Regions from separate parts of the Brachybacterium avium genome, predicted to be linked through region 2. Evidence: predicted binding sites of a transcription regulator. Region 2 holds the regulator's gene; each other region holds the start of a gene.
The links. The regulator HrcA, encoded in region 2, represses chaperone genes, less so after heat shock. The targets are predictions, from matches to a motif close to TTNGCACTCGNNNNNNNCGAGTGCNAA.

Region 1 (9,746 bases), 940 kb from region 2:
GCCGACGCCGGCGACCACGCGGGTGGTGCAGATCGAGCCCGGGCCGACGCCGACCTTCACGGCGTCGGCGCCCGCATCCACCAGGGCCTGCGCCCCGGCGCGGGTGGCGACGTTGCCGCCGATCACCTGGACGTCCGCGAAGTAGGGGTCGCTCTTGATGGAGCGGATCATCTCCAGCGCGAGGCGGGCGTGGCCGTTGGCGGTGTCGACCACCAGCACATCCACCCCGGCCTCCCGCAGCGCTGCGGCCCGCTCGAGGGAGTCCCCGAAGAAACCCACCCCCGCGCCGACCAGCAGACGGCCCTGGCCGTCCTTGGAGGCGTCGGGGAACTGCTCGGACTTCACGAAGTCCTTCACGGTGATGAGACCGGTCAGACGGCCGCCGCCATCGACCAGCGGCAGGCGCTCGCGCTTGTTCTTCCGCAGCATCGCGGTGGCCTGCTCGGAGGTGACATCGTCGGGGGCCGTGAACAGCTCCGTGGTCATGACGTCGCCGACCTTCGTGCTCGCCCACTCCGCGACCGGGATGAAACGCAGGTCGCGGTTGGTGCAGATGCCCAGCAGGAGCAGGTCCGGATCAACCACCGGCAGCCCGGAGACACGGAACTGCCCGCACAGGGCGTCGAAATCCTCGAGGGTGGCCTCGGGGCCGATGGTGACGGGGTTGGTGATGCGGCCGGTCTGGGTGCGCTTGACCAGATCCACCTGGTGGGCCTGGTCCTCGATGGAGAGGTTGCGGTGGAGGATGCCGATGCCCCCGTGCCGGGCCATCGCGATCGCCATCCGCGATTCGGTGACGGTGTCCATCGCGGCGCTGGCCAGCGGGATCTTCAAGGAGATCTCGCGCGTGAGACGGCTGGAGGTGTCCGCCTCGGAGGGGATCACATCCGTCTCGCCCGGCAGGAGGAGGACGTCGTCGTAGGTGAGTCCGATGAAACCGAAGGGATCCGCGCTCGTCATGGATCGATGGTAGCGGCGCAACCGGTTCGCGTGGTGCCTCGCCCGCCACAGCGCGGTGCGCGCCCGAGGTCATTGACCTGCGTCGTCGGAGGTGGTGGGCAGGCTCACGCCTGAGGTCGCCGGGCCCGAGCGTCCGATCACCTGCCGGAACCGCTGCCGCAGCAGGTGGTCCGCGGACGGGTGCCGCGGAGCACACCGCGCTGTGACGTCGTGCGGAGTGCGGGGGATGTTCGCTCGTTGGTCGCCGCAGGGACGCCCGACCGCCTAGAGTGGCCGCGGCCCTGTCGGGGCTTCCGGAGCGCCCACGGGCTCGCCGGTGCCCCCATCCTCCTCACCCCCGGGAACTCGACGATGCCTGGCACGCCCGCCCCGAAGACCACCGACGCCCCCGTCTCCACGGGATTCCTCGGCCCCGACCGCAACTGGCACCTCGGTGCCGGGCTGATGACGGCGGCCGCCGCTGTCGCCTTCACCATCTGGGCGTTCACCCACACCGGCACCGATGTCAATGTCTTCCTGCTGATCCTCGCGATCGCCTTCGGGCTGTTCATGGCGTTCAACATCGGTGGCAACGACGTCGCCAACTCCTTCGGCACCAGCGTCGGGGCGGGGACGCTGACCATGAAGCAGGCGCTCGTGGTCGCCGCCGTCTTCGAGGTCTCCGGCGCGGTCCTCGCCGGCAGCTCGGTCACCGAGACCGTACGCAGCGGCATCGTCGACATCGATGCCATGCACGTGGATCCGCTGTCCTTCGCCTACATCATGATGGCCGCCCTGCTGGGCGCCGCCGTGTGGCTGCTCCTCGCCACCCGGATGGGGTGGCCGGTCTCGACCACCCACGCGATCATCGGCGGCATCGTCGGCGCGGCCGTCACCACCGGGGTGGTCACCGGCACCGGTGGATTCGAGATGGTGCAGTGGGGCGAGATCGGCAAGATCGTCGTCTCCTGGGTCCTCTCCCCCCTGCTCGGCGGCGTGACCGCGTACCTCCTCTTCGGTGCGATCAAGCGGCATGTCCTCGCACCCGCCGCCCGGGCGATCGCCCTGGGATCCCGCGGGTTCGACGACGCCGAGGACGACGACGATGACGACGAGGACGAGGACGAGGACGCGCAGGGCCGTCACCTGTACGGGTACGAGCGCGTCTCCGAGCTCCAGCAGCTGGCCTTCGCCGAGTCCGCCGCGCTCGACCTCACTCCCGGCGGGCCCGGGGCGGAACTCGCCGAACAGGCCTCGCACCTGTCCAAGAAGCAGCGCAAGGCGGCGCGGAAGGTGGAGCGTCGGGCCGCCTATCACGCGCTCGAGAAGCGCGTGCCCCCGCTCGCGGCGGGCACCTCCGTGCTGCTGGCGGCGATGCTCGTGTTCAAGGGTCTGAAGAACGTGGGCCTGGACATCCCGCTCGCGGGCGGCGTGCTGATGCTGGTGATGCTCGCGGTGGGCGTCTGGGTGGCGACCACCGTGTTCGCCCGCGCTCTGAAGAAGCAGTCGATCTCGCGGGCGACCTTCATCATGTTCAGCTGGATGCAGGTCTTCACCGCCTGCGCCTTCGCCTTCAGCCACGGCGCCAACGACATCGCCAACGCCATCGGGCCCTTCGCCGCAGTGCTCGATGTGCTGCGCACCGGGGAGATCGGGCAGGAGGCCGCTGTCCCCACCGCAGTGCTGGTCGCCTTCGGCATCGCTCTGGTCTCCGGGCTGTGGTTCGTGGGCCGCAAGGTGATCCACACCGTCGGCACCGGGCTGACCGCCATGCATCCGTCCTCGGGCTTCGCCGCCGAGGTCGCCGCCGCCACCGTCGTGCTGCTGGCCTCGGTGCTCGGACTGCCGGTCTCCTCCACGCACATCCTGATCGGTGCCGTCCTCGGCGTCGGGATCGTCAACCATGCGGCCAACTGGAAGCTGATGCGGCCGATCTTCCTGGCCTGGATCATCACCCTCCCCGCCGCTGCGGGCATCGGTGCCGCGGTCGTCCTCGGCCTGCGCGCCATCTTCTGAGCCTCCCGGTTCCCTGGGCCCGCGCTTCAGGGGCGGGGGTCCTCGTCCCGCCGCTGCTCCTTGCCGCCGAGCATGCGGCGGATCCGGTCGAACTCGTCCCGGAAGGCGGCCTCGTCACGGACATACTCCTCCCGCCAGGGCATCCCGAGGCGGGCGGCGAGCTCCCGGTGGTTGCGCTCGCGGTGGATCCGACGGCTCTCGCGCACCAGGACCGCGCGGGGCGGGGCAGGGCGCAGACCGGCTGCAGTCTGCAGGGTGCGCAGTCCGTCGAAGGCGGCGTCGTCCCACCCGCTCTCGGGCACCACCCACTGCCGCAGAGCCTCCCCCTCGCCGCGGGCGCCCCCCTTCTCCAGCCCGATCAGTGCGACCCCGCCGCGCTCGCTGTCGCCGGTCGCATAGCGAACCTGCGACAGCGGTGCTCGGTCGGCGATGCGCAGGCCTCTGCGCAGCGCCAGCGTCCCTGCCCGCTCGTCCAGCAGCACCACGCGATGAGTCAGGACCAGCGGTATCAGCGCCCACAGCGCGAGCAGCCCCCAGAGCAGGACGGCGCCGAGCAGCAGCTGCGCCCAGGCGGGGGCGAGGAGCTGCTCGAGCATTCCGTCGTGCCCGGCGCGCAGGCGCGAAGAGCGCCACTGCTGGATCCCCGCACCGGCGAAGGTGCTCAGCAGCACTGCCACCAGGGGCAGCCCGATGAGCGCGGCGGGCACGTAGCGCGCACGGACGGTGGGGCCCACGACCACCTCTCCGGCGCGGGTGCGGCGCGGGGCCGGCGGCGGCACGTCACGGTCGGGGATGCGGGGGGCGCTCACGGCCCCAGGGTACGAGACCGTGCGGTCAGCTCCTGCTCGCTGCGGAATTCCCGACGCTCCGCGGTGACGGGATCGACGAAGGCGAGGCGCCGTGCCAGCAGCTGGAGCGGCAGGCCCCGGGCTGAAGAGTCAGGGCCGGCCGTGACCGCTGCGAGGGCCAGTACAGGTCCTCCCCCAGGATCGGCGCCCCGCGTACGGCGAGCTGGGCGCGCAGCTGGTGGGTCCGACCGGTGCGCGGCCACAGCCCCACCCGCAGCACGCCCTCGCTCCCGGCCTCGAGCACCTCGAGCTCGGTCTCGGCGTTCGCCGGTCCGGTGAGGACCCCAGTGGTGAGCTCGCCGCGCTGCTTGAGCAAGCGGTCCCGCATCGTGCACCGCTCCCCCGGGCCGCGCGGGAGCGACGAGCCCGGCTCCGGGACCACGAGCGCCTCATAGGCCTTGTCCACCTCGTGGCGAGCGAACAGCTGGTGATAGACGGACCGCTCTGCAGGGCGGATACCGAACGCGAGCACTCCGGCGGTACGCCGATCCAAGCGATGCAGCGGCACCAGGGTCTGGATCCCGGTGGCGCGTCGCAGCCGCACCAGCGCGCTGGCGAGGATATGCGCGCCGCGGGGCATGGTGGCGATGTCGTGCGGCTTGTCGATCACCAGCAGATGCTCGTCCCGGTGCAGGACGGGCAGCTCGACCTCAGGGACCGCTTCGGCACGCAGCTCGCGGTGGAACCACAGCTGCTCCCCCGGGCCGACCAGATCCTCGGCGGCCCAGGCCCGCCCCTGGGCATCGACGATCTCCCCGGCGGCGAAGCGCGCCGGCAGCGGAGTCGCGGCCGGATCCGCGAGCGCGGGGAAGCGCTCCTGCAGCAGCTCGAGCGCACCTCGACCGGGGGCGGCGTCGTGGGGGACCTGCCAGCGCACGGCGTCCAGGCCCTCGCGCTGGGCCAGCGGCGGCGGGGGTCGTCGAGCACGTCGCCGGGCGGCACGTCCGGGACGCGGGTCCGGTGAGCCGTCTGCGGCGGGCGGACGGCTCACAGCCCCCACACGATGAAGGTGAGCAGGTTGTGGCCGATGTAGAACAGGATCAGCGCGGCCAGCAGCAGGTTGGGATGGCGATCCACGAAGCTCATCGCCTGCGGTGCCTGCTGACGCAGCTCGAGGTGGGTGATCGCGTCGATGTGCTCGATGCGCACGCCGGCCTCCCGGGAGCGGTGCAGCGTCATCTCCTGCGCGCGGTGACCGAAGAACCGGCTCGAGACCGCCAGGATCCGGCGACCAGCGGAATCCATCACGTAGACGCCGTCATAGGCGGTCTCGGGGGCGTCGAGCGCTTCTGCAGCAGGTGAACCGCGATCGATGTCCCGCGCGGCGATGACCAGCCCGACATCCTCCCAGCGGACGCTGCGGGTACGACGGAACAGGCTCCGGAGGACGAAGCCGTCCTCGTCGATGTGGAGCCAGGAGGTGATCACCCGCAGGCACACCACCGTCACCGCGACAGCGATCAGCACCCAGATCAACAGCGGCAGGGTGAACACCAGATCGTGCATCAGCGCCGGATCCCGCCACAGCTTCTGGCCGACGAAGCTGATGATCACCAGGAACTCGAGCACCACGAGGAAGAAGATGCCCACCACCAGGCTGCCGATCACCACGGCGGCGGGCGGGCCGAAGGTCCGGGTGGGCAGGTCTCCGCCCTCGACCGGGGCGGAGGCATCGGGAGTGCTGATCACCACTGCTCCTCCTGCCATCGATCTCATGTGACGCAGACCATTCTAAGCCGCCCGGCGACATCCCGAGGCGGGCGCGCCGGGTCGCGGCCACTCCGACGGGTCGTGCACGACCAGCACCGATGCCGGTTGCCGGGATGGAGACGGGGCGGGCGGCAGGGTCACCCCTGCCGCCCGCCCCGGGCCATGCGCGCCGGCTCAGCGCAGTGCTGAGCACCGGCTCACGGCGTCACCGTCAGTCCTCGTCGGTGTCCTGCTTCTCGATGACGAGGGTCTCGGTGGTCAGCACCATGCCGGCGATCGAGGCCGCGTTCCGCAGAGCGGAGCGGGTGACCTTGACCGGGTCGATGATGCCTGCGGAGACGAGGTCGACGTACTCGCCGGTCGAGGCGTTCAGTCCGGTGCCGGTCTGAGCCTCCTTGACCTTCTCGACGACGACGTAGCCCTCGAGACCAGCGTTCTCGGCGATCCAGCGCAGCGGCTCGACGACCGCACGGGCCACGGCGCGCACGCCCACGGCCTCGTCGCCCTCGAGCCCCAGGCCGTCGGCCAGGACGGCGGAGGCCTGGACGATGGCGCTTCCGCCACCGGCCACGATGCCCTCCTCGATGGCAGCGCGGGTCGCGGAGACCGCGTCCTCGATGCGCATCTTCTTCTCCTTGAGCTCCACCTCGGTGTGAGCCCCGACCTTGATCACGGAGACGCCGCCGGCCAGCTTCGCGAGGCGCTCCTGGAGCTTCTCGCGATCCCAGTCGGAATCGGTGTTCTCGATCTCGGCGCGGATCTGCGCGACCCGGTCGTCCACGGCCTGGTCATCACCGGCGCCGCCCACGATGGTGGTGGAGTCCTTGGTGATGACGACGCGGCCCGCCCGGCCGAGCACCTCGGTGCCGACGGTCTTGAGGTCCAGACCGAGGTCGGAGGTCACGACCTGGGCACCGGTGAGCACGGCGATGTCCTGGAGCATCGCCTTGCGGCGATCACCGAACGCGGGAGCCTTGACCGCCGCACCCTTGAAGGTGCCGCGGATCTTGTTGACGACCAGCGTGGACAGGGCCTCGCCGTCGACGTCCTCCGCGATGATGAACAGCGGCTTGCCGCCCTCGACGACCTGCTCCAGCAGGGGCAGGATGTCGGCCACGGCCGAGATCTTGCCCTGGTGCAGCAGCACGTGCGCATCCTCCAGGACGGTCTCCTGGCGATCCGCATCGGTGACGAAGTGCGGGGAGATGTAGCCCTTGTCGAACTGCATCCCCTCGGTGAAGTCCAGCTCCATCGCGGTGGTGGAGGACTCCTCCACCGTGATGACGCCGTCCTTGCCGACCTTGTCGAAGGCCTCGGCGAGCAGGTCGCCGATTTCCCGGTCCTGGCTGGACACCGAGGCGACCGAGGCGATCTGCGCCTTGCCGTCGACCGGGGTGGCGATCTCCGCGAGCTTCTCGGAGAGCGCGTCCACGGCCTTCTCGATGCCGCGCTTCAGCGCCGACGGAGCGGCGCCGGAGGCGACGTTGCGCAGGCCCTCGTGCACGATGGCCTGTGCGAGGACGGTGGCGGTGGTGGTGCCGTCGCCGGCCACGTCGTTGGTCTTGGTCGCGACCTCCTTCGTGAGCTGCGCGCCGAGGTTCTCGTAGGAGTCCTCGAGCTCGATCTCACGGGCGATGGTCACGCCATCGTTGGTGATGGTGGGGGCGCCCCACTTCTTGTCCAGGACGACGTTGCGGCCGCGGGGGCCGAGCGTCACCTTGACGGTGTTCGCGAGCTTGTCGACACCGCGCTCGAGGGCGCGGCGCGCATCCTCGTTGTACAGAATTTCCTTTGCCATAACTTTATGAGCCTCAGTTCACTCAGTCGTTGATGACCGCGAGGATGTCACGGGCGCCGAGCACGAGGTACTCGTCGTTGCCGTACTTGAGCTCGGTGCCGCCGTACTTGGAGAAGACGACCTTGTCGCCGACCTTGACGTCCATGGGCACGCGCTCGCCCTTGTCGTCGAAACGGCCGGCGCCGACGGCGACGACCTCGCCCTCCTGGGGCTTCTCCTTCGCGGTGTCCGGGATGACCAGGCCGGAGGCGGTGGTCTGCTCGGCCTCGAGCGGCTTGACGACGACACGATCCTCGAGGGGCTTGATGGAGACCGACATGCGGCTCACTCCTTCATGAAGAGATGTGACTCTGCGTGAGTTCTTGGGTGGCGGGACCCGTTCCCGATCGTCGTCGCGGTGCCGACCGGGGTAGATCCCTCTGCGGCAGCCTCTGGCACTCTCGGCCGTTGACTGCCAACGGCGCAACTGTAGAACCTTCGCTGGCACTCATGCAAGGCGAGTGCTAAAAGCTGGTCGCGAGCGAGACGCACAGGAGGACACCGACCCTGGATCCGACACGCCTGCACGCGAATCCGCCGCAACTGCCCGGGCCGCCTTCACCACCACAACGGGGAGCGGACGAGCACCAGGTCACATGCTTTTTGTGAACTCGCCGACTTGGGCGACGAGAACCCGTGACTTCCCCTTGTCCAAGCGATAAAAAGGAGTCATCGATTCCGCCGGGGCGCCTGCGATCCAGAAGCCCGGGCGATCACCTCGCCACTCACCGAAAGGGCATCGATCATGACCTTCCTCCGCAACCTCAGCTCCGCTCTGGAGCGCCTCTCCGACCGTATGCAGGGCCAGGACATCGAGCGCCAGCGCCTGGTCGGTGGAAGCCGCCTCGGCGCGGACTACGCCGCACTGGCCAAGGCTCGCTCGAGCCAGGGGATCAGCTCCATCGGCATGGGTCGCTGACCACCGCCCCCCTCGTCGAAGCCCTTGCAGACCGCCTCTGCAGGGGCTTCCGTCTGTCCGGTTCCACCGGGTGCCGACCGCCGATCGTGCTGCGAGGGCGGCCCTCCGGTCACCGACCCGCGGCCGCCACGATCCGCGCGACCTCCTCGGGGCTCAAGCGGTACACCGGCCGTTCCACGTCCTCGAGCGCGTCGCCCCGGTTCGGATGCACCGCGCTGATCACCTGCGGGAGCCCCTGCCCCAGCTCGATCAGGCTCGCTCCGGACAGCGCCAGCGCCTGCTCATGGCCGCCGGCAGCGAAAGGGTCGACAACATTGGTGACACCGGGGGCGACGTGGACCGGGATCCCGGCGATCGACCCGGTCATCGCATGATGGTAATGACCGGCCAGCACGATCCGCACGTCCGAGCCCTCCAGGACCGCGCCCAGCTCCGCCAGGTCGTCGAGGTCCAGAGCACGCAGCAGCGCCGTCGCGGCGACCAGCGGCGGGTGATGGAGCGCGAGCACCGTCCCGGCCGGCGCAGGCTCGGCCAGCACGGTGGCCAGCCAGTGCAGCTGGGCCGCCTCGAGATGCCCGTACCCGGCACCGGGGACGCTGGAGTCCAGCAGCACCAGCCGCCCCCCTCCCGGCAGCGGCACCACGCGATCCTGCCGTTCGGCCACCCGCTGGCCGGGGGTGACGCTCTCCCCATAGACGACGGAGACGTCGTGATTGCCCATCGCCACCGCGAGCGGCGCCTGGACCGAGGCCGCGAAGGGATCGAGGATCTCGTGCAGCCGGTGGTAGCTCTCGGCGGTGCCGTCCTCGGAGGCATCCCCGGTGTGGACCACGGCGTCGATATCGCCCAGCCCCTCGAGCCTCTCCAGCAGGCCGCGCAGGGCGGCCTCCGTGTCGATGCGTCCGTAGTGGCGGGCGGCGGGGTCGCCGTAGAGGTGGGTGTCGCTCAGGTGGAGGATGCGCATCAGCCCAGCGCCCCCACCCATTCGGCCGCACCGTCGTCGAAGATCTGATGCTTCCAGATCGGCACCCGCTGCTTGACGGTGTCGACCAGGTCGTCGCAGGCGGCGAAGGCCTGCTTGCGGTGCGGCGCGGCGACGGCGCACACCAGGGCCGAGTCCCCGATCACGAGGGGGCCGTGGCGGTGGGCGACGGCGACCAGGGTGTCCGGATAGCGTGCGGCGATCTCGCGGGCGACCTCGGCGATGACCGTCCCCGCACTGGGGTGCGCGGAGTACTCCAGCCGATCCACCCCGCGCCCGCCGTCGTGATCGCGCACCACGCCGTCGAAGGTGACCACCGCGCCGCAGCGAGGATCGGTGACCGCGGAGATCATCCGGTCCACAGCCAGCGGCTCCTCACTGATCTCGCCGCACCGGGTGCGTTCGGCGGCATCGCCCATCGTGGGGTCCCCCGCGATGCGCAGGTCCTCGCCACCGGACCCGAAGGGGGTGGCGCCGCGGGTCGGGTCGAGCTGC
Region 2 (9,746 bases):
CCGCAGGGCCGTGAGCTCCTCGGGATCGATGCCGCCCTCGGGGCCGACGATCACGACGATCTCCTCGAGCCCGTCCTCAGCGGCTGACCGCAGCCGGTCGGCGAGGCTCATCACACCGGCGGACTCCTGCTCGTCCAGGACCAGCACCAGGGTCCCGGCGGTGCTGCGCCCTCTCAGCTCGGCGAGCAGCTCCTTCGTGGTCACCGGCTCCGCGACGGCGGGGATCCCGGGCCGGCGGCACTGCTTCACGGCCGCGCGCGCGGTCGCCTCCCACTTGGCGCGCCCCTTGCGCAGCTTCTCCCCGCGCCAGACCGAGACGGAGCGTCGTGCGATCCAGGGCACCACCTGGTCGACCCCGAGCTCGGTGGCCGCTTCGACCGCCTGCTCATCCCTGCCTCCGGTGGCCAGGGCCTGGACCAGTGTGAGGCGGGGCAGGCGCTGCACCGGCGGGGAGGGGTCCGCGAGCAGGCGCAGCTCCAGCGCCTCCCGGCCGGCGGCGGTCACCTCGGTGAGGACCTGACGGCCCGGGGCATCGGTGAGCAGCAGCTGCTCCCCGACCTGGATCCGGGCGACCTTCGCAGCATGTCGACCCTCATCGCCCGCCAGCTCCAGCGAGTCACCGGCGACGGCGGAGACCAGCGCCTCATCGAGGATCAGGAAGCCGGGCGGCGTCGTCGGCATCAGCAGCTCCCCCGTCGGCTCAGAAGTCGCGCAGGCGCTCGCGGAGCTTCGCGAACGGTCCGCGCTGGCCCTTGGAGCGGCGTGTGGTCTCATCACCGCGCAGGGCAGCGAACTGCTCGAGCAGGTCCCGCTCCTCCTCGGTGAGCGTGGAGGGCACGTCCACGTCCAGGACCACGCGGATGTCGCCGCGCCGTTCCCGGCGCAGCGGCGTCACGCCGAGACCCTTCAGCGTGATCTCTTCCCGGGCTGCGAGCCGGGCCGGATATCCAGCTCCTGCTCGCCGTCGAAGGTGTCCAGCGGGATGGAAGCGCCGAGGGCGGCCGTGGTCATGGGCACCGCGATGGTGGTGACCAGGTCATCTCCATCACGGTCGAACATCTCGTGATCGGTGACGGTGAGCTCGACGAAGAGATCGCCCGAGGGGCCTCCGGCCTCGCCGGTCTCCCCCTCCCCGCGCAGCTGGATGCGGGTGCCGTTCTCCACGCCGGAGGGGATGCCGACGGTGACGACCCGTTCGGTGGGTGTGCGCCCGTGGCCGGAGCAGCCGGTGCAGGGGCTCTCGATCACGTCGCCGTGGCCGTCGCAGGTGGGGCACGGCGCCATGGTGACCATCTGGCCCAGCAGCGACTGGGCGACCCGCTGGACATGGCCGGAACCGCTGCAGGCGGTGCAGCGGGTGGGGCTGGTCCCCGGCTCGCAGCAGGAGCCGGAGCAGCGTTCGCACAGCACGGCGGTGCGGAAGGTGACTTCCTCCTCGGTGCCGAACACCACATCACGCAGCTCGATGCGGACTCGGCGCAGCACGTCGCCGCCGCGGCGCTGACGCGGCACGGGGCCCTGAGTGCGTCCGCGCATCCCGGAGGCACCGGCGAACATGTCGAAGATGTCGTTGAAGTCGAAGCCGCCACCGCCGCCGCCGGGGAAGCCGCCCATGCCCGGGCCGCCGCCCATGTCGTACTGACGGCGCTTGTCCGCGCTGGAGAGCGTCTCGTAGGCCTGGGAGACGCGCTTGAACTTCTCGGCGGCCTCGGGATCCGGGTTCACATCCGGATGCAGGGTGCGGGCGAGCTTGCGGTAGGCCTTCTTGATCTCGTCGGTCGATGCCTCGCGGGAGACGCCGAGCAGGTCGTAGTAGTCCTCGTTCACAGGGGTGGATTCCTTCGCGGGGAGTCGGGGTGTCCGGACCGCGGCGGGCGGCGGGCGGATGCGGGGGGTCGAGCGGAGCTGGACGGGCCGTGCAGGCCTGCCGCGCTCCTATTCGAGATAGCGGGAGACGTAGCGGGCGATGGCCTGGACGGTGGAGATCCCGGTGACGTAATCCATCCGGCGAGGGCCGAGGATCGCCAGATGGGACCCTGCCCCGTAGCCGGCACCGACCACGGCGGTCGAATGCAGCGCACGGTCCTCGAGCTCCGAGCCGATGCGCACCTCGACCGCTCCCGGGGAGACGTGCATCTCGGTGAACAGGCGCAGCAGCACCAGCTGTTCCTCGAGCACGTCCAGCAGCGGTTCCACATCACGCGCGAAGTCCTGTGCGGAGCGGGCGATGTTCGAGGTGCCGGCCATCATGATGCGATCCTCTGCCCGGGACGCGGCCAGCGCCACGAGGGTCTCCGCCACCTCGGCGGCGGCCGGTCGCTCCGGCGGCGGCAACGACTCGAGGTAATCGCCGAGCGGTGCGGTGAGGTCGGTGACCTCGCGGCCGGCGACGACCCGGTTCAGGTGGTCGCGCAGGGCCGCGTAGTACTCCGCGGGCCTGCCCGCCATGACCGGCACGGTGCGCTGGTCCACCCGGCCGGACTCCAGGATCAGCACCACCAGGAGAAGCGAGTCGGCCACCTTGACCAGTTCGACGTGGCGGATCCTCGCCTGTCGACGCGCGGGGTACTGCACCATGGCGACCTGCTGCGTGAGCTGCGCGAGCAGGCGCACGGTGCGGGCCAGCAGGTCCTCGACGTCGCCCGCATCCTCGAGCAGGGCACGGATCGCCCGCCGCTCGGGGGCCGACAACGGCTTGATGGTCGCCACGTGGTCGACGAAGGTGCGATAGCCCTTATCGGTGGGGACCCGCCCGGCCGAGGTGTGGGGCTGATGGATCAGCCCCTCCTCCTCCAGCAGCGACATGTCGTTGCGCACGGTCGCGGCGGAGACGCCGAGCTCATGCCGCTCCAACAGCGACTTGGAGCCGACGGGCTCACGGGTGGCGACGTAGTCCTCGACGATCGCGCCGAGGATGTGGAGCTTGCGGTCCTCCGTCTCCCTCACCTCCTGCGCTGCGTGCTGTCATCTCGTCGTCGGAGCGGATATCCGGCCGGTATCCGGCCGGTCCAGACTGGCACTCTGCCATGCCAAGTGCCAATCGTACGCCGCCCCGGCGTGCTTCGCTAAGAGGCGTTCGCCACGGGTGTACGGTGACGCGCGTGCCTGCCAACTTCCCCGACCGGTACGGGAGCGACGTGCTGTCCGCCGGTCCACCCGCCCACCACCGTCGCCGCCCCGTCGCCCGGGAGATGCCCGCGACCAGGGATCTGGTCGTCGAAGAGGCCTCGACCGGTTTCACCGGCGCGATTACCCGGGTCGAGAAGATCGCGGGTGAGCAGGTGGTGGAGCTCGAGGACGGCCGCGGCGTGCGGCGCACGTTCCCGCTCGGCCCCGGGTTCATGATTGACGGCCAGCCGGTGGTCCTCCACCGTGCGATCGCCGCCGCGAGCGGTCCGGCGCGGCAACGCTCCGCCTCCGGCTCCGTCTATGTCGCCGGGGCGAAGGCCCGGACCGCCCGCGCGTCCCGGATCTGGGTCGAGGGCACCCATGACGCCGAGCTGGTGCAGAAGGTCTGGGGTCACGATCTGCGCATCGAGGGGATCGTCGTGGAGCAGCTCGAGGGGGCCGACAACCTCGCCGAGCGGGTGCGCGAGTTCGGCCCCGCGCCGGGGCGTCGCCTCGGGATCCTCGTGGACCACCTGGTGAAGGGCTCGAAGGAGTCCCGCATCGCGGCCGAGGTGATGGCGCTGCCGGGTGCTCGTGGCAACGTCACCGTGCTCGGCCACCCGTACGTGGATGTGTGGCAGGCGGTCAAGCCTGCGCGCGTGGGCCTGAGCGAGTGGCCACATGTCCCCAAGGGCACCGACATCAAAGTGGGCTCCCTCGCGGCGCTCGGCTGGCCGCGCGCCGATAAGGCCGACATCGGCCTGGGCTGGAAGCGGATCCTCTCGACGGTCCGCTCCTATGCCGATGTCGAGCCCACCCTCTCCGGTCGGATCGAGGAGCTCATCGACTTCGTGACCGTCGACCCGGCCTGATCGGCAGAGCCGTCCTGTCTGGGGGTTATCCCCCACAGGACCCGGCGGTTCGCCGCGCTGACGCTGCCGTGCACGCTCACTAGGCTGAACCCATCAGCCCGCCGCCGGCTCCCTGCCGGCCGATCCCGAAGAAGGAATGATGAGCCAGACACCGCAGTCCCACGATCCGTTCGGCACCGATCCCGGCACTCCCGGCACTCCCGGAGCCCCGCAGCCGCAGCAGGGCGCACCGAGCTCCGACCCGAGCCTGCACCCGCACGATCCCTACGCCTACGACGCCGATGCCACGCGCACCAATCCCCTGGACATCGACGCCGTCCCGGCGCAGCAGCCGGCCGCAGGCGGACAGGACCAGTACGCCGCTGCGGGCCCCGCCCCCTACGCCGCACCGGCCCAGCAGGCACCGCTCGGCGCCGCGCCGACGGCCGAGGGTGAGAGCGTGCCGCCGGCAGGCACCCCGGGTGTCTACGAGGGCCCGCTGACCGGGCAGGCCGTCAGTCGTTCGGACTCGCGGCTGTGGGCGACCATCGCCCAGGCCGCGGTCGCGGTCGGGCACGTGATCAGCTGGGGCTTCCTCGGCTGGGTGGGCCCGCTGGTCGTCTACCTGATGTACAAGGACCGCGACCGCTTCGTGCGTTTCCATTCTGCCGAGGCCCTCAACGGCGCGATCGCCGTGTTCGCCGCCCAGGTCGTCCTCACCATCGTGATCACGATCGTGGCTGTCTTCACCCTCGGCATCGGCACGATCCTGTATCCGCTGGTCGGACTGCCGGCTCTGCTGCAGCTGGTGTTCTCGATCATCGGTGCGATCAAGGCCAATCAGGGCGAGTACTGGAGCTATCCCTTCAACCTCCGCCTGGTGAAGTGACCGTCGCGGCCTCGGCCGCCCGCTGAGCAGCTCAGCGCTCGAGAGCCCCTGGGATCGCCGAGATCCCGGGGGCTCTCGTCATGCCGTCAGCTCGCGACCTGCCTCACGCGGTCAGGGCACCAGGTCGCGGATCACCGCGTCGGCGAGCAGCCGCCCGCTGCGGGTCAGCACCGCCCGTCCGTCCGCGAGTGCGGCGGGCTCGAGGTGCCCGCGGTCGCGGTGCACGGCGAGCATCGGCCGACGCTCCTGCGGGATCACCTCGATATCGAGCCCGTCGGCGATCCGCAGCTCGAGCATGATCCGCTCGACCAGCCGGTCCTCGTCGGCGACCTGCTCGGAGTCCGCCACCGGCATCTCGCCGGAGGCGAGCATCCGGGCGTAGCGGCTGGGGTGCTTCACGTTCCAGGCGCGCAGCCCGTCGCGGTGGCGATGCGCGCCCGGCCCGATCCCCCACCAGTCGGTGCCGCGCCAGTAGGCGAGGTTGTGGCGGGAGCGCTGCGCGGGGGTGCGGGCCCAGTTGGAGACCTCGTACCAGGACAGGCCGTCGGCGCTCGCGAGGTCGTCGACCAGCTCGTACTTGTCGGCCATGTCGTCGGGGTCGGGTGCCTCGAGCTCGCCGCGGCGCAGCTGGCGGGCCATCGCGGTATTGCCTTCGATGATCAGCGAGTACGCGGACATGTGGTCGACTCCGCAGGCCAGCGCCGACCTCACGGAGGTCTCGACGTCGGCGATCGTCTCGCCCGGGGTGCCGTAGATGAGGTCGAGGCTGACATCGAGCCCGGCCTCGCGCGCCCACGCCACGGCCTGCGGCACCTTCTCGGGATCGTGGGTGCGGTCCAGGGTGGCGAGGACCGAGGGGACCGCGGACTGCATGCCGAAGGAGACGCGGGTGACGCCGCCGGCCGCGAGCCGCGACAGGGAGGCGCGGGTGACCGAGTCCGGATTCGCCTCGGTGGTGACCTCGGCGTCGTCCGCGAGCGGCAGCAGGGCGCGCAGATGCTCGAGCATCGCGACGAGGTCGTCCGCGGGCAGCAGCGTCGGGGTGCCGCCGCCGAAGAAGACGGTCGAGACCTGTGTGTAGTCGTAGCCCGCCGCGCGGTCGGCGGCGAGGGTCAGGTCCATCTCGGCCATGGCGTTGTGCGCGTACTCGGCCTGGGAACCACCGCCGCCGAGCTCCGTGGCGGTATAGGTGTTGAAGTCGCAGTACCCGCAGCGCACGGCGCAGAAGGGGACGTGGATGTAGACGGACAGGTCCCCGCCTGCGGGGCTCACCGGGCTCACAGCCCCATCCCCAGTCCCAGCCCGCGCCCGGTGGAGCGCAGCGCAGCGGGGAACTCCACCCGTTCACCGGCCCGGGACAGCGCCGTCAGCGCGGACTGCGCCAGCGAGTCATAGAGCACGGTGCCGGTCTCCTCCGCCCAGTCGAGCAGGGCGCGGGCCTGCTCTGCGGTCAGCCCGCGGAAGGCATCACCGATGGTCACGCCGTGGGCGGGACGTGCGAGGACCTCGATCTCCTCACCGGCGACGACCTCTCCCTCGGCGAGGACGCGGAAGTAGGCGCCGCAGCGGCCCCGGGCGGTGAAGGTGCGGCCCCAGCGCCGGTCCCCCATCCGCGCCGCGAAGGTGCCGCACGGATTGCGGGGACAGGTGGCCTCGATCTCGGCCCCGCCGATCCGCCAGCGTTCCCCGATCACCGTCTCGTCCGTGTCCTGGCCGAGCGTCACCAGGTTCTCGCCGAAGAAGCCATCCGGCAGCTCCTGGCCCGCCAGGCCCACGAACGCTTCGCGGACCTCGCGGGAGAAGGCGTAGACGGCCTTGAAGATCCCGCCGTGATGTTCACGGTCCCCCTGGACGTCACCGAGCACGCCATGGGTGAGCAGGCGCACCGGCCCGGGAACCGGTCGCTTGTCGATCCCGCTCATCAGGCCGCTGGCCGCGACCGGGAACAGCTCGGCGACGGTGCACACCGCGGCGATCCGTCCCGTGGCCGTGGGGTCGAACTCCACCTCGAGGGGGCTGGGTGCGGTGGTCATCTCGGGGCTCCTCCCGCGGCGCCGGGTCGTCGCCCGGGCGTCACTTCTTCTTGCTGTCCTTGGGCATGTCGCCCTCGTCGGAGGAGAGCGCGGCGATGAAGGCTTCCTGCGGGACCTCGACGGATCCGATGTTCTTCATGCGCTTCTTGCCCTCCTTCTGCTTCTCGAGCAGCTTGCGCTTGCGGGAGATGTCGCCGCCGTAGCACTTGGACAGCACGTCCTTGCGCATCGCGCGGATGTTCTCGCGGGCGATGATGCGGGCGCCGATGGCGGCCTGGATCGGCACCTCGAACTGTTGGCGCGGGATGAGCTTCTTGAGCTTCCCCGCCATCTCGACGCCGTAGTTGTACGCCCGGTCACGGTGCACGATGGCGCTGAACGCGTCGACGGGCTCGCCCTGCAGCAGCATGTCGACCTTGACCAGATCAGCGACCTGGGAGCCGGAGACGTCGTAGTCCAGGGAGGCGTAGCCGCGGGTCTTGGACTTCAGCTGGTCGAAGAAGTCGAAGACGATCTCGGCCAGCGGCAGGGTGTAGCGCAGCTCGACCCGGTCCTCGCTGAGGTAGTCCATCCCGCCGAGACTGCCGCGCTTGGACTGGCACAGCTCCATGACGGCGCCGATGAACTCGCTGGGCACCAGGATGGTGGCCTTGGTGATCGGTTCGGTGATGGACTCGACCTTGCCGACCGGGAAGTCGGAGGGGTTCATCACCTCGACCTCGGTGCCGTCCTCCATCGTCACCTGGTAGACGACGCTCGGGGCGGTGGAGATCAGTTCGAGGTTGAACTCGCGCTCCAGCCGTTCGCGGACGATCTCCAGGTGCAGCAGGCCGAGGAAGCCGACGCGGAACCCGAAGCCGAGGGCGGTGGAGGTCTCGGGCTCGTAGTTCAGGGAGGCGTCGTTGAGCTTGAGCTTGTCCAGCGCGTCGCGCAGCACCGGGTAGTCGGAGCCGTCGATCGGGAACAGCCCGGAGTAGACCATCGGCTTGGGCTCCGAATAGCCGGCCAGGGGCTGCTGGGCGCCGCGGATCGAGGTGGTGATGGTGTCGCCGACCTTGGACTGGCGCACGTCCTTCACCCCGGTGATCAGGTAGCCCACCTCGCCGGGGCCGATGCCCGGGGTGGGGTGCGGTTCCGGGGAGCTGACCCCGATCTCGAGCAGCTCGTGGTGCGCGCCGGTGGACATCATGTCGATGCGGTCGCGGGATTTCAGGGAGCCGTCGAACACGCGGATATAGGTGACCACGCCGCGGTAGGTGTCGTAGACGGAGTCGAAGATCATCGCGCGGCACGGGGCCTCGGCCTCACCGTGCGGGGCGGGCAGGGTCTGCACGACGTGGTCCAGCAGCTCGGGCACGCCGACCCCGGTCTTGCCGGAGACGCGCAGCACGTCGTCGGGATCCACGCCCACCAGCTGACCGATCTCGGCGGCGTACTTCTCCGGTTCCGCGCCGGGCAGGTCGATCTTGTTCAGCACCGGGATGATGGTGAGGTCGTGCTCCATCGCCAGGTACAGGTTCGCCAGCGTCTGGGCCTCGATGCCCTGCGCGGCATCGACCAGCAGGATCGCACCCTCGCAGGCGGCGAGCGAGCGGGAGACCTCGTAGGTGAAGTCGACGTGGCCGGGGGTGTCGATCATGTTCAGCGCATAGTTCACGCCGTCGACCTGCCAGGGCATGCGCACGGCCTGGCTCTTGACGGTGATCCCGCGCTCGCGCTCGATGTCCATCCGGTCGAGGTACTGGGCGCGCATCGCGCGCTCCTCGACGATCCCGGTGATCTGCAGCATCCGGTCGGCCAGGGTCGATTTGCCGTGGTCGATATGCGCGATGATGCAGAAGTTGCGCAGGCGCTCCTGGGGTGTCGACGCGGGCAGGATATCCCGGGCCTCATCGACAGCGATCCTCGGGCTCACCGGCATACATCCTCTCGTCGGTTCATGGTCGGGCGCAACTGCGCCCGGGCATCGACCTATCGTCTCATGCGAGCCGCCCTCGGCCCGCTCCCCGCCGCGCGCGAGGACGGAGGTCACAGGGAGACGTCAGTCGATCCCCCTCGCGCCTCAGTGCGCCGGGTGGAAGTAGGTGGTGCCCAGCGCCCGGGTGACAGCGCCGGTGACCATCTGCAGCTGCTCCATCTCCTCGTCGAAGTCGACGATGATGTCATCCAGCGAACGGAACCGCAGGCTGGCCAGGGCACGGCCGGCGATCCTCCGACCGGGCTCCGCCGCACCGAGGCGATCGAAGCTGTTCCCATGGAGCTTGGCGAGGGTCTCCAGCGCCTCGTCGAGCTCACTGAGGCAGTGCACGGCCGAGCGGGGGAAGATCGAGTCCAGCAGCAGGAACTCGATCGCCCGGGAGGAGCGGACGCGCCCCCGGTAGGTGCGGATGTATGCCTCGTGCGCGCTGCACGAACGCAGCAGCATCACGGTCCCTGCGGAGGAGGCGTCCGCCAGGTCGTGGTCCTGCAGATTGCGGGCGAGCATGTCGACCCGTTCGAGCAGCTGCCCGATGCGCAGGAACAGCCAGGCCTCGTCACGCGTCATGGAAGAGTCGACCAGACCGTTCACCACAGCGCAGCGGTCCTTCGCGAACTGGAAGGCGCCGTGCATGCGGGAGGGGCGCACTCCGCGGGGCAGGCCGAGCGTGGTGGTGTTCAGCGATTCCCACACCTCGGTCGAGAGCGCCTCGCGCACCCCGCGGGCATTCTCCCGTGCGGTGAGCAGCGCGCCGGCCACGGAGGACGGGTTCATCCGGTCGGTGACCAGGCTGTCCAGCACCCGCTGGACGGTGCAGTCCTCCTCGCCGACCTGCTCCACGCCGAAGATCTGGTAGACGGCGGCGCACGCGGCGGTGAGGTCCTCCG
Region 3 (9,746 bases), 1.1 Mb from region 2:
GGGCTTTAGAATTTCCCTCGAGCGGCATTTCCGGCGACGATAGGTGCGGTTTCACGAATTTCACGAGAGAATTCTCGTGAGCAATCGGGGGCTTTACGGAGGAGGGGCGGCGTGACGCAGTGCCGGGTGGCAGTGCAGGGTCGGCCGGGACGATGATCGCCTCCTGCATCTCATAGGTCATGGACCCATGGTGCCCTGCCCGTGCGGTGCCCGACAGCGACGGGCCCCGACCCTCGGGAGAGGATCGGGGCCCGTCGAGCGCTCGGGTGCGAGCGGCAGGATTCAGCCGTGGGGCTGGATCACATCATGCCGCCCATGCCACCCATGCCGCCCATTCCGCCCATGTCGTCGCCGCCGCCGACCGGAGCGGGCTCCGGCTTGTCGGCCACGACGGCCTCGGTGGTCAGGAACAGGCCGGCGATGGACGCCGCGTTCAGCAGCGCCGAGCGGGTGACCTTGACCGGGTCGATGATGCCGACGGCCACGAGGTCCTCGTAGACACCGGTCGCGGCGTTCAGGCCCTGACCGATGGGCAGGCCCTTGACCTTCTCCGCCACGACGCCACCCTCGAGACCGGCGTTGACCGCGATCTGCTTGAGCGGGGCCTCGACGGCGACCTTGACGATGTTCGCACCGGTGGCCTCGTCGCCCTCGAGGGAGAGCTTGCCGAAGGTGTCGGCACCGGCCTGCAGCAGCGCGACGCCGCCACCGGCGACAACGCCTTCATCCACGGCGGCCTTGGCGTTGCGCACGGCATCCTCGATGCGGTGCTTGCGCTCCTTGAGCTCCACCTCGGTGGCGGCGCCGGCCTTGATGACGGCCACGCCGCCGGCCAGCTTCGCGAGGCGCTCCTGGAGCTTCTCGCGGTCGTAGTCCGAGTCGGAGTTCTCGATCTCCGTGCGGATCTGGGACACGCGAGCAGCGATGCGCTCGGCGTCGCCGGAGCCCTCGACGAGCGTGGTCTCGTCCTTGGTGACGACGATCTTGCGCGCTTGGCCGAGCAGCTCGAGACCAGCGGTCTCCAGCTTGAGGCCGACCTCCTCGGAGATGACCTGGCCGCCGGTGAGGATCGCCATGTCCTCGAGCATCGCCTTGCGACGGTCGCCGAAGCCGGGGGCCTTGACGGCCACGGACTTGAAGGAGCCCTTGAGCTTGTTGACGACGAGGACCGCGAGGGCCTCGCCCTCGACGTCCTCGGCGATGATCGCCAGCGGCTTGCCGGCCTGGATGACCTTCTCCAGCAGCGGCAGCAGATCCTTGACGGAGGAGACCTTGGAGGACAGCAGGAGGATGTAGGGATCCTCGAGCACGGTCTCCTGGCGGTCGGCGTCGGTGACGAAGTAGGGCGAGATGTAGCCCTTGTCGAACCGCATGCCCTCAGTGAGCTCCAGCTCGAGGCCCATGGTGTTGGACTCCTCGACCGTGATCACGCCCTCCTTGCCGACCTTGTCGAGGGCCTCGGCGATGAGCTCGCCGATAGCCGGGTCGGCCGCGGAGATGGCGGCGGTGGCAGCGATCTGCTCCTTGGTCTCGATCGGGTGCGCCTGCGCGAGCAGGGTCTCCGAGACCGCGGCCACGGCCTGGTCGATGCCGCGCTTGAGCGCGATGGGGTTGGCGCCGGCGGCGACGTTGCGCAGGCCCTCCTTGACCAGGGCCTGGGCCAGGACGGTGGCGGTGGTGGTGCCGTCGCCCGCGATGTCGTCGGTCTTCTTGGCGACCTCCTTCACCAGCTCGGCGCCGATCGACTCATAGGGATCGTCGAGTTCGATCTCCTTGGCGATCGACACGCCGTCGTTGGTGATGGTGGGGGCGCCCCAGGACTTCTCGAGCACGACGTTGCGGCCCTTGGGGCCGAGGGTGACCTTGACGGCGTCGGCGAGCTGGTTCATTCCCCGCTCGAGGCCGCGCCGGGCCTCCTCGTCGTAAGAGATGAGCTTGGCCATGATGGAATCTCTCCCGTGTGGTGTGGTGTCCACCCGACCCTGTGCCCGCGACGGACGAGCGCCACCACCGTGTTCATGTCCCACGGCGACGACACCCTCACGGGGCCGGAATGTTCGTGGTCGGCGCGGCGGCGGACCGCCGACCGATCATGCCTCCGGGAGCGGGAGCTCGGCGCGCAGGGCGCTGTCACTCTCGATGCCCGAGTGCCAGATCATCATAAGCACTCGAGGGCGGAGAGTGCTAACTCTGCGCTCCTGGCGGACAGCGGCGCGGGCGCTCAGCCCTCGCTGTCGCCTCCGCCGCCCTCGCCGGGCATGTCGACAGCCACATAGGTCACCGCGGCGTTGTACTCGTCGCTTTGGCGGGCCTCACCGGCACCGACCTCCGCAGCGAGGGCCTGGGCTGTCTCGGCGTCCTCCTCGTCGCGGTAGAACACCACCGCCTCCTCCTGGTGGTTGTCCGCCGTGGCGACGCTCACGTCCTCCCAGCCGTCCCCCTCGAGAGTGTCCCTCCAGGTGCCGGCCAGGCCGCCCTGACCACCGGCGTTGACCACGAGCAACGGGGTGGACTTATCGGCCTCCGGGGCCGGCTCCTCGCTGGGCTCGGCCTCGGCCTCCCCCTCGGAGGCCTCCTCCGCCGCACTCTCGGAGGCGGCTGCGGTGGTGGGGTCGTCGGCGCGGTCATCGCTGCCGCCCCCCATGCTGCCGATGAAGAAGAGGAGCACCACCAGCAGCACCGCAGCGGCGCCGATGATGATGATGTACAGCAGGTTCTCCCGCCAGAACGGCAGCTCGGCGCGATGGGCGCCATGGAACGAGACGGCGTCCGCCTCGTCGTCGAAACGGTCCGGGGGGTACGGATACTGGGAATCAGCCACGGACCCATTAAACCTGCTCGGCAGGATCCGGGTGGGGAGCACACGCCCTGGGACCGCGTGATCAGGCGACCCGATGGCCCCCGTCGACGGCCGCGGCGCCCGGCTCAGAGGTCCGTCGGCCCCGCAGGCGGTGCACGAGGGACGGAGCGGCGCGCAGCGCCGCCGGCTCGTCGAGCAGGGCGTTCAGCCGTACGTAGTAGGCGACCTTGGAGATGCCGATCTCCTCGCGGATGGCTCTTTCCTTGGCCCCGACGTAACGGAAGGTGCGGCCCTCCAGGGCGAGGATCCGGCGGTCGTGCTCGCTGAGCTCCTCCGGCGCATCGCCGTCCGGACCGGCGGGCGCCCCGGCAGGAGCACCGGCACGCACCTCGCGGGGCTCGGAGGGGTCAGGGACAGCGGACATGCCTCGAGGGTACGGGGGTGCGGGGCGGCGGCGTCCACGGCGCGCCGCCCCTGCGCGCCCGTGGGATCCGGGTCACGGACGGGACCAGCGGTGGGAGACTGGAGACATGCCCCTCCCGCTGAACGAGACCCTCGCCGCCGACTGGGCCCGGGCCCTGGTGCCCGTCATGGACGACCTCGCCGGGGTCGAAGAGTTCCTGCGCACCGAGACGGCGGCCGGGCGGAGCTACCTGCCTGCCGAGGCCCAGGTGCTGCGCGCGTTCTCACGCCCGCTGTCCGAGGTGCGGGTGCTGATCATCGGTCAGGACCCCTATCCCACTCCGGGCCATCCGGTGGGGCTGTCCTTCGCGGTCGAGCGCTCGGTGCGGCCGCTGCCCCGCTCGCTCGGCAACATCTTCACCGAGCTCGAGAGCGACCTCGGCATCCCCCGGGCGGAGCACGGGGATCTCACCGCCTGGCAGGACCAGGGCGTGCTGCTGCTGAACCGTGTGCTCACAGTCACCCCCGGTGCACCGGCCTCGCACCGGCGGCGCGGCTGGGAAGAGATCACCGAGCACGCGGTGCGAGCCCTGGTGGCCCGCGGGGGTCCGCTGGTGGCGATCCTGTGGGGCCGCGATGCGCAGTCGCTGATTCCGCTGCTGGGCGAGGTCCCGCATCTCGCGAGCCCTCACCCCAGCCCGCTGTCGGCGTCCCGCGGATTCTTCGGATCCAGGCCGTTCTCCCGCGCCAATGCGCTGCTCGAACAGCAGGGCGCAGCCCCGATCGACTGGCGGATCACCGCCTGAGCCCGTCCCGTGATCTGTGTCGGAAGCGCCCGTTCCTCGTACGCGCCGAAGGCCAGATGTGTCATTCTCGGGGTCGGCACCCGCCTCCGGCTCGACGCTGAGGTGGGAGCACATCCCCACCGACGGGGGTGCCGGCAGCTCGTGACGAAGGGAGACCGCAGTGGCACAGGCCCGTTCAGCGGCTGAGGAGGCCGGTGATCCGAGCACCAGTGCGGAGCGCCTGCTCGAGCTCACCGAGAAGCATCCGCAGCTGCACCGGATGATCGTGCTGAACCCGTCATGCCCCGAGGTGGCGCGGCAGTGGATCCTGGCGACGAACCGCTGGGCGAAGCAGGCCTACGAGGCGAGCCTGCCGGCAGTTGCTGCTGACGAGGGGCCGGCGCTGCCGGAAGATCCCGAGGGGGCCTCCGTCTGGGGCGATCTCGGAACGATCCCTGCCGCCGACGCCGATGCCGACGCCGCCGGGCAGAGCCCGTCCGAGGCGCCCACGACCGCATCGGTGCGGATCGCCGAGCATGCCGGCGTGGTGCCGCTCGGCGCCTCGCCCGCCACCGCCACCTCGCCGGCCGATCCGCCCAGCCCGGACCCCGGCACCGGAGATGACGGCTCCCGCACCGGTCGACGGGCCTGGTACGCCTGCGGCGGCTGCCTGCTGCTCGTACTCGTGCTGGTGCTCGCCGTGGCGCTCGTGGGCCGCGCCTGGCTAGCCGGTGGCGAGGACGAGTACCAGCGCGACAGCTCGACCACCGCTGCCGAAGAATCGCCCTCGAACGCACCGACCGAAGAACCCACGCAGGAGGAGACCACGCCGGTGGATCCCGTCTCCCCCGCTCCGGAGGGCGCCCGCGAGATGACCGAGCTGCGCTCCCCCACCGGCAACATCTCCTGCCTGCTGGAGGAGGACTCGGTATCCTGCTCGGTCCTCGAGCGTGACTTCAGCGACACCGATCTCCAGGACTGCGGGTCCGGGCCCTTCTCGATCCAGGTCGCGGAGGGCGAGGCCGCTCGCGCCTGCGGCTCGTCCTTCCTCAGCGACTCCGCGGAGACGCTCGAGTACGACGACAGCGCGACCTACGGAGATATGGCCTGCACCAGCCGCTTCGACGGCATGACCTGCTGGAACACGATCACCGGCAAGGGATTCATGGTGAACCGGGCGACGTACGAGACGTTCTGACGCTCCTGTGGACGAGGAGACGCCTGTCGAGCTGGAGACGGTGTGTGATCTCAAGACATAGTTCGCCCCTGTCTCGCGTCATCGTTCGCACCTCGGCGTCGTCATGATCGGCCGTAGTAGAGGGCTGGTGTCTCGCGTCATCATTCGCACGATGGAGCATGTCGAAGAACACAGCGATAGTGCTCAGCGTCATCGAGGCGGGCATGAGCACCAGCGAAGCCGCACAGAAGTTCCACGTCTCCCCGCGCTGGGTACAGATCCTCGTGGCCCGCTACCGCAAAGGTGGCGTCGAGGCTCTCGACCCCGGCTCACGCCGAAGGCCTCCGTGGGAGGAACCCGCCAGAGGGACTACTCCGTGCGCACCGACAGAGTCGACACCCACGGCAAAGTCTCCCTGCGCTACGCCGGCACGATGCGCCACCTCGGCATCGGCCGCGCCCACGCCGGACTGAGAGTCCGCATCATCCGCGAGGGCCCCGACACGATGGTCATCGACCTCGCCACCGGAGAACTACTCGCCGAACACACCATCGACCCCGACCGCGGGTACCAACCACAACGAAAAAGACCCCGGTGAACACTCACCGGGGCCTTCTCCTCGCGAACGATGTCCCAAGACATCCGCGAACGATGTCCTGAGACACCACATCGAGCTGGAGACGGGAATCGAACCCGCAACCACCTGTTTACAAGACAGGTGCGCTACCGTTGCGCCACTCCAGCGGATGGGACCGGCCGACGGATCGACCGGTCCCGGAAAGTGTAGGTCAGTCCTGGCCGCCGTCGGACGGTGCCGCACCGCCGGCGGCCAGCACGGCCTCCCGCAGTGCACCGGGCTGGCCCCACACCTCGCCCTCGACAGCCGTGCCGTCGAGCTCGACGTACGGGGTGCCGCCGCCGGTCTCCTGACCGTACGGGTCTGCGACCTCGCGCACCCACGGCTGGTAGGTCTTCGCGCTCATGCACGACTGCACGGCCTCGGAGGCCCCGGCCTGCTCCGCGTATCCCCAGATCTCTTCGTCGGTGAGCCCGGCGGAGCCCTCGGCGGGCTGGTTCGCGAACATCAGCTGCTGGAAGGGGATGACGTTCTCGGGGTCGTCGTCGTAGACGCACACCATGGCGGCGGCCGCGCGGGTGGAGTAGTCGCCGGTGGTGGACTGGCCGTCCAGGAAGTTGCGCGGCACCAGGTGCAGCGTCGCCTCCTGATCATCGACCATCGTCTCGATGTCGTCGCCGTTGATCTCCTCGAGCTGCCCGCAGAAGGGGCACATGAAGTCCAGATGGATCTCCAGGACGGGCTTCCCGGAATCCTCGGTGGCGCCGAGGGAGAGATAGGGCTGGTCCTCGCTCATGCTCTCGGGCACCGCGACCGGTCCGGCCGGCCGTGTCGCCTGAAAGATGAAGTACCCGGCCGTGGCGGCGATCAGCAGCGCGACGACGGTGATGGCGGCGATCACGACGGTGCGCACCGTGCGCTGGCGCGAGAGCTCGGCCTGACGTTGCTTGCGCAGCGCCTCGCGCTGCGCTTCGCGGCGCTCCTGCGCTGACTTGGACGGACCGGAGGCGGCCATGGATTCTCCTCGCCCCGAGGGGCTGCGGTGGGTGACGGATCGGTGAGAGTTTAACGGCCGGCGGCTGAGTGCTCGCAGAGGGGATCGCGACTGCGCGGAGCCGCCGTGCTCACCCTCTCCAGACGGCGATGTCGTCGAGCCGGGGGCCGCGGGGGAACGGGAAGTAGTCGACCATCCCCTCGCGTGCCAGCACCGTGGTGATCACGGCTCCCAGCAGCAGGAGCAGCAGCACCAGCACCACGGCGCCCCAGAGCCGGTCCGGGGCGGCGGCATCGAGCATCCGGTGCGCCCCGTTGCGGGTGGTGGCGCTGCCCAGCCCCACCCAGGTGATCAGCAGGGTGATCGCCATCGCGAGGGCGAAGGCGGCGCCGTCCGGCGGGGCGATGCCGCGCAGCAGGGTCCAGCCCGCGTCGAAGGCGATGCCCACCAGTGCCCCGAGGATCAGGGGGAGCAATGCCTGCAGCGTGATCTCCAGCAGCGCGACCATCGCCCGGAACGGGCTGGCCAGCCCCGCCCGCCAGCTCGGGCCGGCCCCGGTGGAGCCGCGCATCCGCTGCGCGCTCACGCTCCGGTGCGTCCGCTCCCAGGTCCGCGCCATCGCGCCCAGCATCAGCAGCACGGCGAGGGACATATAGGGAGCGACTGCGGCGAGCGAGACGATGAGCAGGTGGCCGAGCCACACCAGCAGGGGGCGCCGCGGCGCCGGCTGCGGCCAGGGGCCGGGACGGTGCGGATCCCACTGCGGGGGCGCGACCATCGCCTGCTCGTGCTGGGGCCGGGGCGCGGCCTGCCGGCCGTCGTCATAGGAGTACTGGACCGGAGCCTGCACCGGCGGCGCGGCCGACGGTTCCGCGCCGTGGGGCGGCGGGACGACCGGCAGCGCCATGGTCGGGGCGCCGGTCACCGGCAGTGCCTCTGTGGCCGGTTCCGGCGGGGTGGCGATGCGCGGCAGCGCCTCGGTGGGCTGCTCCGAGGAGGCCGAGGTGTCGTTCACGGGCAGCGCTGCGGTGCGCTCCGCCTCGTCCTGGACGGGTTCAGCGGTGGTTCCCGGCTCCTGGCCCCCCGTGTTCTGCACGGCCGTCTGCTGCGAGCTGTCGGCGGCGCCGGCCTGCAGCAGCTCGGTGTCGCCGGGATCGGCGTACCGGGTGAGGTCGAGCCCGGCGAGCTGTTCCAGCTGCTGGGCGGGCTCGGGCCGTTGCGCGGGGTCGGACCGCAGCGCCGAGCGCAGCCACTGCGCGAGCTCGCTGGGGACGCCGTCGATGTCGAGCTCCCCGCGCTCGGCACGCAGGAACACCAGGTCGGCGCGGCCGCTGCCGTACGGCTCCCGGCCGGTGGCCGCGAAGGCCAGCAGCGCCGCCCAGGCCCACCAGTCCCCGGCCTCGCCGGAGTGGTCCGTGCGGATCACTTCCGGGTCGAGATAGGCGGCAGTGCCCATCACCAGCCCGGTCGAGGTCAGGCGCGATTCCTCGGCGGCGATCGCGATGCCGAAATCGATGATCACCGGATCCAGCCGGTCGCCGCCGGGGTCGAAGCCGGCGAGATCGGCCTCGGTGGCGCCACGCAGCATGACATTGCTGGGTTTGAGGTCGCGGTGGATCACCCCCGCATCGTGGATGGCCCGCAGGGTCTCCCCCATCGCCAGGCCGATCTCGCGCACCGCCTCGGGATGCAGGCCCCCGTGGGTGCGCACGGCGTCCTCGAGCGTGGGCCCGGGGATGAACTCGGTGACCACGAACGCCTCCGGGGAGTCCAGCTCCGCGTCCAGGATCCGCACGATGCTGTCGTTGCGCACCAGCTTCTGCGCCGTGACCTCGCGGGCCAGCCGTTCGCGAGCACGTGCGTCGTCGGAGATCTCGTGGCGCAGCAGCTTGATCGCCACATCGTTCCCGTCGGCGTCGTGCGCCCGGTAGACGATCCCCATGCCGCCCGTGCCGATCTGGCCGAGGATCTCGTAGCCGGATTCCTCGGCGAGCGCGGTCAGCCGGGGGTCACGGGCTGCGCGGCGGGGCGTGCGGGGCGGGGGCATGCCCGCCATGCTACGAGGCGCACGGCCGCACCCGCGCCTGCTTCACCGCTCCCCCACAGGGTCCGCACGTGATCAGCTCCGTCTCGGCCCCGCCGAGATCCTCGCCGGGCCCGCGCCCACCGTGAGACGATCGGCGCGCGGCGCGGTGCGCGCCGTGATGCCGCGGCTTCGCGGCGCAGCAGTCCCGAGCCACGGAAGGCACAGCCGCCATGCGATCGAATCTCTTCGATGCGTCCAACCAGGAGCGCCAGACCAACGACCGGTGGGCGCTGCAGTCCAACAAGCTGCTGCGCTGCGCCCTGCACCCGCAGTCCCCGAGATCATCTCCGCCTCCGGCGCGATGGTCGCCTATCAGGGGCAGATGGACTTCTCCTACCAGGGCTCCGGCGGCGGCATGAAGCTGCTGAAGAAGATGGCCACCGGCGAGGGCGGCAACATGATGCGCACGCGCGGACATGGCGAGATCTTCTACGCCCGCCGCGCCGACGAGATCTTCCTGATCCAGCTCGAGGGCGAGGCCCTCACCCTGAACACCAGGAACATGCTCGCCTTCGACAGCTCCATCCAGTGGGACATCCGGTCTCTCGGCGGTGCGGGCCTCATGGCGGGCGGCCTGTTCAACCTGTTCCTCCAGGGCCAGGGCATGGTCGCGGTGACCTCCGACGGACCGCCGATGCTGCTGGACTGCTCCCAGCAGCCCACCTTTGTGGATCCGCAGGCCGCGGTCTGCTGGTCGGCGAACCTCCAGCCGCAGATCAAGAACGACTTCAAGATGGGCTCGCTCATCGGGCGCGGCTCCGGCGAGTCCTTCCAGCTCGGCTTCCACGGCCCGGGCTTCGTGGTGGTCCAGCCCTCCGAGGGGGCCGTGGCCGCCACCACGTCCTGAACCTCCGTGACCGGCGGCGTGTCTACCATGATCCAGTGACCTCCACACCTCCGCAGGCCCTGGTCGACGAGCTCGCAG

Region 1: groES (co-chaperone GroES) is a predicted target of HrcA. The motif match lies at 7,792-7,818, and genes of this name have one in related genera.
Region 3: groL (chaperonin GroEL) is a predicted target of HrcA. The motif match lies at 2,128-2,154, and genes of this name have one in related genera.

What each region holds. Positions count from the first base shown of each region.
Region 1 is NZ_CP022316.1:2,753,138-2,762,883, reverse strand. It holds gene guaB (IMP dehydrogenase) at 1-960, opposite strand, end outside; gene CFK39_RS12350 (inorganic phosphate transporter) at 1,312-2,955, shown strand; gene CFK39_RS12345 (hypothetical protein) at 2,982-3,764, opposite strand; gene CFK39_RS12340 (pseudouridine synthase) at 3,790-4,794, opposite strand; gene CFK39_RS12335 (hypothetical protein) at 4,791-5,492, opposite strand; gene groL (chaperonin GroEL) at 5,725-7,311, opposite strand; gene groES (co-chaperone GroES) at 7,334-7,630, opposite strand; gene CFK39_RS16280 (hypothetical protein) at 8,096-8,269, shown strand; gene CFK39_RS12320 (metallophosphoesterase) at 8,379-9,233, opposite strand; gene CFK39_RS12315 (molybdenum cofactor biosynthesis protein MoaE) at 9,233-9,604, opposite strand.
Region 2 is NZ_CP022316.1:232,502-242,247, forward strand. It holds gene CFK39_RS01075 (16S rRNA (uracil(1498)-N(3))-methyltransferase) at 1-681, opposite strand, end outside; partial or broken gene dnaJ (molecular chaperone DnaJ) at 701-1,827, opposite strand; gene hrcA (heat-inducible transcriptional repressor HrcA) at 1,936-2,946, opposite strand; gene CFK39_RS01090 (DUF3097 domain-containing protein) at 3,102-3,980, shown strand; gene CFK39_RS01095 (DUF4870 domain-containing protein) at 4,120-4,848, shown strand; gene hemW (radical SAM family heme chaperone HemW) at 4,960-6,129, opposite strand; gene CFK39_RS01105 (MOSC domain-containing protein) at 6,126-6,881, opposite strand; gene lepA (translation elongation factor 4) at 6,922-8,802, opposite strand; gene CFK39_RS01115 (alpha-E domain-containing protein) at 8,944-9,746, opposite strand, start outside.
Region 3 is NZ_CP022316.1:2,636,923-2,646,668, reverse strand. It holds gene groL (chaperonin GroEL) at 300-1,943, opposite strand; gene CFK39_RS11825 (LytR C-terminal domain-containing protein) at 2,222-2,821, opposite strand; gene CFK39_RS11820 (DUF3263 domain-containing protein) at 2,883-3,224, opposite strand; gene CFK39_RS11815 (uracil-DNA glycosylase) at 3,331-4,008, shown strand; gene CFK39_RS11810 (variant leucine-rich repeat-containing protein) at 4,169-5,185, shown strand; gene CFK39_RS17520 (helix-turn-helix domain-containing protein) at 5,344-5,637, shown strand; gene CFK39_RS16440 (hypothetical protein) at 5,541-5,762, shown strand; tRNA gene CFK39_RS11800 (tRNA-Thr) at 5,837-5,908, opposite strand; gene CFK39_RS11795 (DsbA family protein) at 5,953-6,756, opposite strand; gene CFK39_RS11790 (serine/threonine-protein kinase) at 6,866-8,782, opposite strand; partial or broken gene CFK39_RS11785 (AIM24 family protein) at 8,992-9,668, shown strand; gene CFK39_RS11780 (circularly permuted type 2 ATP-grasp protein) at 9,704-9,746, shown strand, end outside.